2 regions of the Geobacillus lituanicus genome follow, and region 1 is predicted to be linked to the other one. Evidence: predicted binding sites of a transcription regulator. Region 1 holds the regulator's gene; the other holds the start of a gene.
The links. Region 1 encodes Rex, which represses fermentation and respiration genes when NADH is low (regulators of the CRP and FNR family bind a similar motif). Its sites were predicted from a motif close to TTGTGAAATATTTCACAA; they were not measured.

Region 1 (4,570 bases):
GTGGTTTTGGTGACTCTATTCTACCAGAAAAAAGGGCGATTCTTCTATATTTGAGGCAAAAAAGTGGGGGCTGATCCCAAAACGCATTCGTGTTTTGGGTCAGCCCCTTTTGCCTGGCGCCGTATGAACCGTCCTCTTGATGCTGCCCTCAATATGGATCGCCGCTTCCTTCCTCCGCCGCTAATTGCGCCTTTCGATAGCCGATTTTGGCAACCCAGATGCTCCCCTCATACAAAAGCGTCAGTGGAATCATGACGATCACTTGCGACAACACATCCGGCGGCGTAATGGCGGCCGCTAAAATAAGCAGCGCCAAATACGCATACTTGCGGATGCGAACAAGAAGCTGCGGCGTAATAAGCCCTAAGCGGGTGAAAAACAGGACAACAATCGGCAGCTGAAACACGATGCCAAACGGCAGCACGAGCTGCAGCAAAAACTGAAAATATTCATTAATGCCGATCATCTGTTGAATGCCGAGCCGTTCCGCCAGCTGATTCATAAACCGGACGACAAATGGAAACAAGACGAAATACGCAAAACCAACCCCGGCTAAAAATAGAATGATCGATGCTGGAATGTAGCTGAGCGTTGTTTTCCGCTCTTTTTCATACAGCCCCGGACTGACGAACGCCCAAATTTGATAGAGCAGCACCGGAGCGGTCAGTACAGCGGCGATGACAAAGGCAAACTGAAAATACACTTTGATCGGGTCGGTGAGGCGGAACGCGTTCATCGTCAGCTGTTTCGCTTCCGCAGTGTGCTGCAAATACACAATGACGTCATCGACAAAAAAGAAGCTGGCTACAAGCGCCGCAACGAAAAAGAGAAGCACGATGATCAGCCGTTTCCGCAGCTCTCCGAGGTGTTCATACACGGACATTTCTTTGTCATTCATCGTTTCCCCATCCTGCCTTGTCATCGGTCGGTTTTCGTTTCTTCGTCATCAGCGAGCCCTTTTGTGGCGTCTTTAAACTCGCGAAGCGACTGGCCGAACGACCGTCCCAACTCCGGCAACTTTTTCGTGCCAAACAGCAACAAAATGACAAGAACGAGCAACAAATATTTCATGTGTTGTTCTCTCCTTTTTACGATGGCGATGGATAGTTTTTCAAAAAATAGACGAGCGACTGCAGCTCAATGGCTAAATCGATATGATGGACGCGAATATGGTTTGGCACGTTCAGCCGCGCCGGAGTAAAGTTTAAAATGCCTTTAATTCCTTGCGCGACAAGGCGGTCGGTCAGCGCTTGAGCTGCGGCGGCCGGCACGGTTAAAATCGCGACCGGAATGTCGCCGCGAAGCCGCTCCTCCAGCTCATCGAGATGATAGACCGGCACCCCGCCGACTGTCGTTCCGACCTTCCGTTCATCGACATCAAACGCCATGACAATTTTCGTGTTGTTATTTTTCGAAAAGTTGTAGTTTAAAAAGGCGGTGCCTAAATTGCCGACGCCAAACAGAGCGACTTCGGTCACTTCGTCCTCTTCAAGTGTCTGGCGGAAAAACGACAACAAATAATTGACATTATACCCGTATCCTTTTTTGCCGAGCGCGCCAAAATACGAAAAGTCGCGGCGAATTGTCGCCGGATCGACTTTCACCGCCTCGCTCAGCTCGGCGGAGGACACGCGCTGCTTCCCTGAGGCATGTAAATTTTTCAAAAACCGATAGTATAACGGCAGACGCTTGGCAGTCGCCTGCGGGATTTTCGGTTGTTCGTTGCTCATCGTTTCATCCCCCAGCTAATCGGTTTTCCGTCGATAATGGCCGGACTTCCCGCCCGTTTTCTCGACCAAATACGTTGGACCGATCGTCATTCCTTTATCGAGCGATTTGCACATGTCGTACACAGTCAATGCGCATACCGAGGCCGCCGTCAGCGCTTCCATCTCCACTCCTGTGCTCCCTTTCGTTTTGACCGTCACGGTAATCACAAGTTTATACGCTTCCGCCTCTTTTTCCCAAGCAAAGGCAATATCGATGCCTTTTAACATAAGCGGATGGCACATCGGAATGAGATCGGCCGTTTTTTTCGCCGCCATGACCCCGGCCACCTGGGCTACCGCCAGCACATCACCTTTCTCAATGGCATTGTTCGTCATCTTTTCATAAATCTCTTCGTTGACGGTGACGCTCGTTCTCGCCACCGCTATCCTGACCGTATCTTCCTTGTGTGTAATGTCGACCATTTTCGCCCGGCCTTGTTCATTGAAATGCGTAAACGATGCCAAGACAATCTCCTCCATTTATCACTATACACCATTTTTCGTTATCTGTCTTTGACCGTTTTCGCGACTTGCGTTAAACTATTCGCGAGGTGACGGACATGATCATTTTGCAAGTGAATGGGCTCACGAAATATTTTGGCGCTGACCTTATTTTATCGAATATAAAACTAGAAATACAGTCCCGCGCCCGCATTGCTCTTGTCGGCCGCAACGGCGCAGGCAAATCGACGCTGCTGAAGATCATCGCCGGCGAACTTTCTTCCGACAGCGGTGAAATCATCAAGCCAAGCCATATCAAAATCGGCTATTTGGCGCAAAACAGCGGGCTCGACTCGTCACGCTCCATTTGGGACGAGATGCTGGACGTATTCGCGCCGCTCCGGGCGATCGAAGCGCAGCTGGCAGAGCTCGGCGCCCAGCTTGGCGACCCGGATCTGCTCGCCGATCCGGCCCGCTACGAAAAAATGCTTCAAGCGTATGACAACCTGCAAGAGCAATACAAAGAACAAGGGGGCTATCAGTATGAAGCCGACATCCGCTCTGTTTTGCACGGGCTGCAATTTTCGTCATACGATTACCAAACAACGCCCGTTTCCTCGCTAAGCGGCGGACAGCGGACGCGGCTCGCCCTTGGAAAACTGCTGTTGGCCAAGCCGGACTTGCTCATTTTAGACGAGCCGACGAACCATTTGGACCTCGATACGCTCACATGGCTCGAGCAATATTTACAGGCATACCCCGGCGCCGTTCTGCTCGTTTCCCATGACCGCTACTTTTTGGACAAAGTCGTCACCGAAGTGTACGAGCTGTCCAACGCGACGCTTAAGCGGTATAGCGGCAATTACAGCCGCTATTTGGAGCTTCGGGTCGAGCAATACGAACAAGAGCTAAAACGATACGAAAAGCAACAGGAGGAAATCGCCCGCCTTGAAGACTTCATCCGGCGCAACATCGCCCGCGCCTCGACAACGAAACGGGCGCAAAGCCGGCGAAAGCAGCTTGAAAAAATGGAGCGGCTTGAACGCCCGGCCGGAGATGAAAAATCAGCTTCTTTTTCTTTTGCGATTGAGCGGCCGAGCGGCCATGAGGTGCTCACCGCAGAGCAATTGACCGCCGGCTATCGCGAAGGCGCACCGGTCATCCGCCAAATCAGCTTTCGCATCACACGGGGGGAGAGTGTCGCCTTGGTCGGACCAAACGGCATCGGCAAGTCGACATTGTTGAAGACGATCGCCGGAAAGCTCCCAGTTCAATCCGGAAAGCTCCGGTACGGTGCAAATGTGAAAATCGGCTATTACGACCAAAACCAGGCGGAACTGTCGACAAACAAACGAGTGCTCGACGAGTTGTGGGACGCCTACCCGGACAAAACCGAAAAAGAAATTCGCACCGTGCTCGGCAACTTTTTGTTTTCCGGCGACGACGTCTTAAAACCGGTTTCCGCCTTAAGCGGCGGAGAGAAAGCACGCCTGGCGCTCGCCAAACTCATGCTGCAAAAAGCCAACGTTCTCTTGTTGGATGAACCGACCAACCATCTCGACCTTGACAGCAAAGAGATGCTCGAGCAGGCGCTTGTCGACTATCCGGGAACGATCTTGTTCGTCTCCCACGACCGCTATTTCATTAATCGCATCGCGACAAAGCTGTTTGAACTCTCGGGCGATGGGCTTGTCGAATATTTAGGAGACTATGACTATTACGTGGCGAAAAAAGAAGAAATGCGCGAATTGGCGCGCCTGGACTCCCACCCGCCCGCATCACCGGACAGCGGCGAAACAGCCAAATCCACATACGAGCAAGAAAAAGAGGAAAAAAGACGACAGCGCCAACGGCAGCGCCGTCTGGAAGAGATCGAAGCCGAGATCGCCGCACTGGAAGCACAAATCGCTGAAACCGAGCAGCAGCTGTGCGACCCGTCTGTATACGGCGATTATGAAACCGTGCAGCAGCTCACGCAAGAAAACGAAAAGCGGAAACAGCAGCTTGAAACGTTATTGGCCGAGTGGGAACAGCTCTACGCCTCGTTTTGAGCCAATCCGCTGCCAGGGAACGCCAACACGGGCATCTAGCGGCTTCATGTGCACTGCTCGTGCGCATCACCGCGCCAGGCCGATCACAGGCCAAACTCATTTAGCAGCCTTTTGCCTTGTTCATGAAAGCTGCTTCTTAGGTGAAGGACGATGACTGACAAGAGGGTGTCCCCAAAGGATTGGAACACCCTCTTTCGTTGCATATATATGCTTGCTGTTTCTGCCGCACTAGACGTGCGCCTATCTTGAAGGCAGGCGACCTTTTAGGTCAGCCCCGTTTTTGTGTTAATCACATTATCCACAAAGAAA
Region 2 (4,570 bases), 240 kb from region 1:
ATTTGAGGAGGTTACTATGCATTGTACGCAAAAGCGTTGTGATTGATTGGACACTCACCTAGACGATGCCAATCGGGCGACTTCCGCGAGCGCCTCATCGACGTGCCCCTTCACTTTCACCCCGCGCCATTCTTGAACCAACGTCCCATCGGGGGCGATAATGAACGTGGAGCGTTCGATCCCCATATACTCTTTGCCGAAGTTTTTCTTTTTCTTCCACACTCCGTACATTTCTGCCACTTCATGTCGCTCGTCGGAAAGAAGCAAAAACGGCAGTTTGTACTTTTCGATAAACGTTTCATGCCGTGCAACCGGATCCGGGCTCACTCCTAAAATGACAGCGTTCAGTCCGGCGAATTGCTCGTGACGGTCGCGAAAATCGCACGCTTCTGTCGTGCATCCAGGCGTCATATCCTTTGGATAAAAATAAAGGACGACATACTGGCCGCGGAAGTCTGAGAGCGAAACCATTTTCCCGTTGCTTGCCGGCAAGGTGAAATCTGGAGCTGGCTGGCCAATGGCGATCGTCATAGCGTTCCCTCCGTCTCCTTAATGTCTTCTTTTAGCGTAACGAAGACAGAGGAAAATTGCAACTGTCAACGGCGATCCCAGTCAAATACCGTGCGCGTGACGATGACAGCAGGCATAATGTAGCCAAGCAGCGCCTCGGCGATGGCGATCCACCGCCCGATGCCGACCGGGGTGACGTCTCCGTATCCGACCGACAGGAGGGTCATGCCGCTTAAATATAGACTGTCTTCCAGCATAGACAGGCGGTTTCCTGCTGCACTGCTTGGTGACGGAGTAAATACATGATGGCCGTTGGCTTGCAAAATCATATAAATCATCGCAAACCCTAGCAGCATCGTCACATACCATTGAACGAGCACCCATAAACTGTCAAGGGAGAGGCGGTGCGTTGCTTGTACGCGCGCTGTCCAAAGCGAGGTGATGCTGCCGAGCAGCACGGCGGTCACCACTCCGAGGAATGCGTAATCCATTCGCTTCCCTCCACAAATTGTCCGTAGTTCATATATACACCGTGAAACGGACAATTATGCGGGAATAAGCCGCCTTCCCAATCGGAACAGCGTGTCGCCCCCAGAGCCATACATCCCCCTGTTTGGACGAGAAAGACTGTTGGCACAACTTTTCGTTTGTTGCCTCATCGCGTAAAACAACGGGCTAGCACGCTTTTTAATGTGGCTGCGCTATGATGGAATCGATTTTTTTCGTCATCATTCAATTCAATTTCGATCACCTCGCGGATGCCATTGCGGTTAATGACAGCCGGCACGCCGATGTAGACGTCGCGCTCCCCATATGGGCCATCGAGGTAGGCCGATACGGTCAAAATAGCGTTTTCGTTATGCAAAATGGCGCGCGTCACGCGGGCAAGCCCCATCGCAATCCCGTAGTACGTCGCTCCTTTTTTCTCAATAATTTGGTAGGCGGCGTCGCGGACATCTGTGAAGATGCGCTCCAACTCTTCCTTCGCTTGTTCTCCTTTCGCTTCAACAAGCTTGCGGATCGGCACACCACCGATATCAGCCTGGCTCCAAACGGGAAGTTCAGTGTCGCCGTGTTCCCCAATAATATAGGCATGAACATTTTGCGGAGCGACAGAGAAATACTCGCCCAACAAAAAACGGAACCGCGCCGTATCTAAAATCGTCCCCGAACCGATCACCCGCTCATGCGGCAGGCCGCTGAATTTCCACGTCGCGTACGTTAAAATGTCGACCGGATTGGTGGCGACGAGAAACAGTCCTTGAAATCCAGATGCCATGACCGACTCAACGATCGAGCGGAAAATGGCAATGTTTTTGTCCACCAAATCAAGCCGCGTCTCGCCCGGTTTTTGGTTGGCGCCGGCGCAAATGACAACCAAATCGGCATCGTGGCAGTCGCTGTAATCGCCATGCCGAATGACTGCGGGTTTTGGCGCAAATACTTTCCCGTGATTTAAGTCCATCGCATCGCCTATGGCCTTGCTTTCATTCGCATCGATCAGCACGATCTCATCGGCGATCCCTTGATTCATTAAGGCAAACGCATAACTGGCGCCGACAAACCCGGTGCCGATGACCACTACTCGGGTTCCACCGTCGTTTTTCATTGCATTCATCCCTTTCAATATAATGTGAATACTTTCACAAACTATTTTACGCGAAAGGCGCACCGCGATGCATGCGCGATTGTGGCGATTGTTTGACCATTGTTTGTCCATTTCATGACAGCCGCCGCGGCAAACAGCGGGAGCATTCAGCTCCCCGTCCCGCGGTACCTCCTGACCCCGGCGTTCCAGAGCATCACGGCGATGATGAAAAACAACACGCCGACAACCGGGGTCAAAAACGCATAACCATACCATTCCTGCTTATGGAGAAAATACGAAGCTGGATAAACGCCGACAAAGGCAAACGGCAGCACCCACGTTAACATATAGCGGATGACGCGGTGATAAATATCGACCGGATAGCGGCCGTAGCTGCTGATGTTGTACATCATCGGCATGATGGATGTGCGGGCGTCGGCAAAAAAACTGATCGTCGCCAGTGAAATGAAAATGCCGGCGTAAATCAATGCACCGCCAATCACAAGCAAAATAAACACGAAGACATCATACCAATGAAACGAAAGAGACAAGCGGCTGCCGGCATACAACATAATGATCAGCCCGGGCACAGCGCCAAGCAACGATTCGAGCTCCATCCGCTCCAAAATGATCTGGAACAGGCTGTGAACCGGGCGCGTCAACACGCGATCCATTTCTCCCTGGACAATGTAGCGCTCGTTGAAATCCCATAGATTAAAAAAGGCGCCAAATACGGCGTACGGCACAAGGAAAAAGCCGTAAATAAACAACATCTCATCGCGCGACCAACCGTGAAGCAGCGTCGTATGGCCAAACACGACGAGCAAGAACACCAAGTTGACCGCCTGCGCCATGAAGTCGGACAACCATTCAATCAGCAAATCCGCGCGGTATTGCCATTTTGTCTTCATGTACTGGGCCATATATTGAAAAAAAACCGATACGTAAAACAAAGTCTACCCCCCTTGCACAACGAGCCGTTTTTTCGCCACCCGCCATAACAGCACAATCGGAAACCATAACAGCACGCACCATGCCGCCTGCAGAAGCAGGCCATCACGGACAGCAGCTCCTTGAAAACTTTCTGTGATGATCATGCTTGGAATGTAGCTGATGGCTTGAAACGGCATATACGCCATGAGCTGTTGCGCCCAATCCGGGTAAAACGACAACGGCAAAATCAGACCGGAAAATAGATCAATAATAAACCGTTTCGCCCTCAGCAGCCCTTCATTTCGGAACGTAAAAAATGTCACGACTCCCGCAAGCAAGTTCAGCTCCGAAAAGATGATAAAGCTGAATAGAAGCGACAAGCCGAAAGACAGCCATGTTTTGGCGTGTTCCGGAAACTCGAGCGGCAAAAAGAGCGAGACAACCAGCAACCCCGGCAACGATAGGAAGAACAAGCGGAACAGCCCTTCGCCAAGCCCTTGCACCGCTTTCATCCCTAAATAGCTGTACGGACGGATGAGTTCCGTCGCTATTTTTCCATCGCGGATTTCCATCGCGATTTCGCGGTCAAGGTTGTTAAAATAAAACGCCCGCGCCAGCCAGGAAATGGCGACATACGTCGTCATTTGCCCAAGCGACATCCCTTGCATCGATGATTTGCCGCCATAAATAGCCGACCAAAGGAAGTAATACGCTGAGATGTTAATGGCGTAAATCAAAATGCCAGTATAATAGTTTGTCCGGTAGGCAAGCATCATTAAAAAGCGGATGCGGATCATTTCGACATACTTACCCATTAGCCGCACCTTCTTGATAAATATTGCGGATGATCTCCTCCGTCGGCACTTCATGAATGTGGATGTCTTGCAGTGGATAGCAGGCGGCGACGCGGCTGACGACTTCCGGCACGCCTCCTGATGGAACGTGCGCCACCCAAACGTTCGGCTGTTCGCCTTGTTTCCAGTTAACTCCCAATCCGGCCGTCAGCTCCTGCAAGGCAACGAGGGTGGCTTCTTCAACAAATGTAAACGAAATCCGTTTTCCTTGGCCCCATTTTTCTTTCAACTGCCCGAGCGAACCGTCATAAATGATTTTCCCTTCATCAAGCATAATCACCCGCTCGCAAAGCGCTTCAATGTCTGACATATCGTGCGTCGTCAGCAGGATCGTCGTGCCATACCGTTCATTCAATTGCTTTAAAAACTGGCGGATGTTCAGTTTCACCAGCACATCCAAACCGATGGTCGGCTCGTCCAAAAACAACAGCGGCGGGTTGTGAATGAGGGCGGCGGCGAGCTCGCAGCGCATCCGCTGGCCAAGCGACAGCTTGCGCACCGGCTTGTCAAGGAGCGGACCGATGTCTAGCATCTCGATGACTTCGCCCATATGACGGCGATATTGCTCATCGGGGACGCGGTATACTTTTTTTAACAGACGAAACGATTCTTGCACGGCGATGTCCCACCATAATTGCGAGCGCTGGCCGAAGACGACGCCGATCGTCCGCACAAATTTCTCCCG

Region 2: ACR1UW_RS04325 (L-lactate dehydrogenase) is a predicted target of Rex. The motif match lies at 2,142-2,159, and genes of this name have one in related genera.

Annotation. Positions count from the first base shown of each region.
Region 1 covers NZ_CP194773.1:631,110-635,679, reverse strand. The annotation lists gene tatC (twin-arginine translocase subunit TatC) at 149-898, opposite strand; gene tatA (twin-arginine translocase TatA/TatE family subunit) at 919-1,071, opposite strand; gene ACR1UW_RS03220 (redox-sensing transcriptional repressor Rex) at 1,089-1,730, opposite strand; gene moaC (cyclic pyranopterin monophosphate synthase MoaC) at 1,746-2,234, opposite strand; gene abc-f (ribosomal protection-like ABC-F family protein) at 2,330-4,261, shown strand.
Region 2 covers NZ_CP194773.1:870,838-875,407, reverse strand. The annotation lists gene bcp (thioredoxin-dependent thiol peroxidase) at 55-531, opposite strand; gene ACR1UW_RS04330 (potassium channel family protein) at 597-1,001, opposite strand; gene ACR1UW_RS04325 (L-lactate dehydrogenase) at 1,166-2,119, opposite strand; gene ACR1UW_RS04320 (ABC transporter permease) at 2,266-3,051, opposite strand; gene ACR1UW_RS04315 (ABC transporter permease) at 3,055-3,846, opposite strand; gene ACR1UW_RS04310 (ABC transporter ATP-binding protein) at 3,839-4,570, opposite strand, start outside.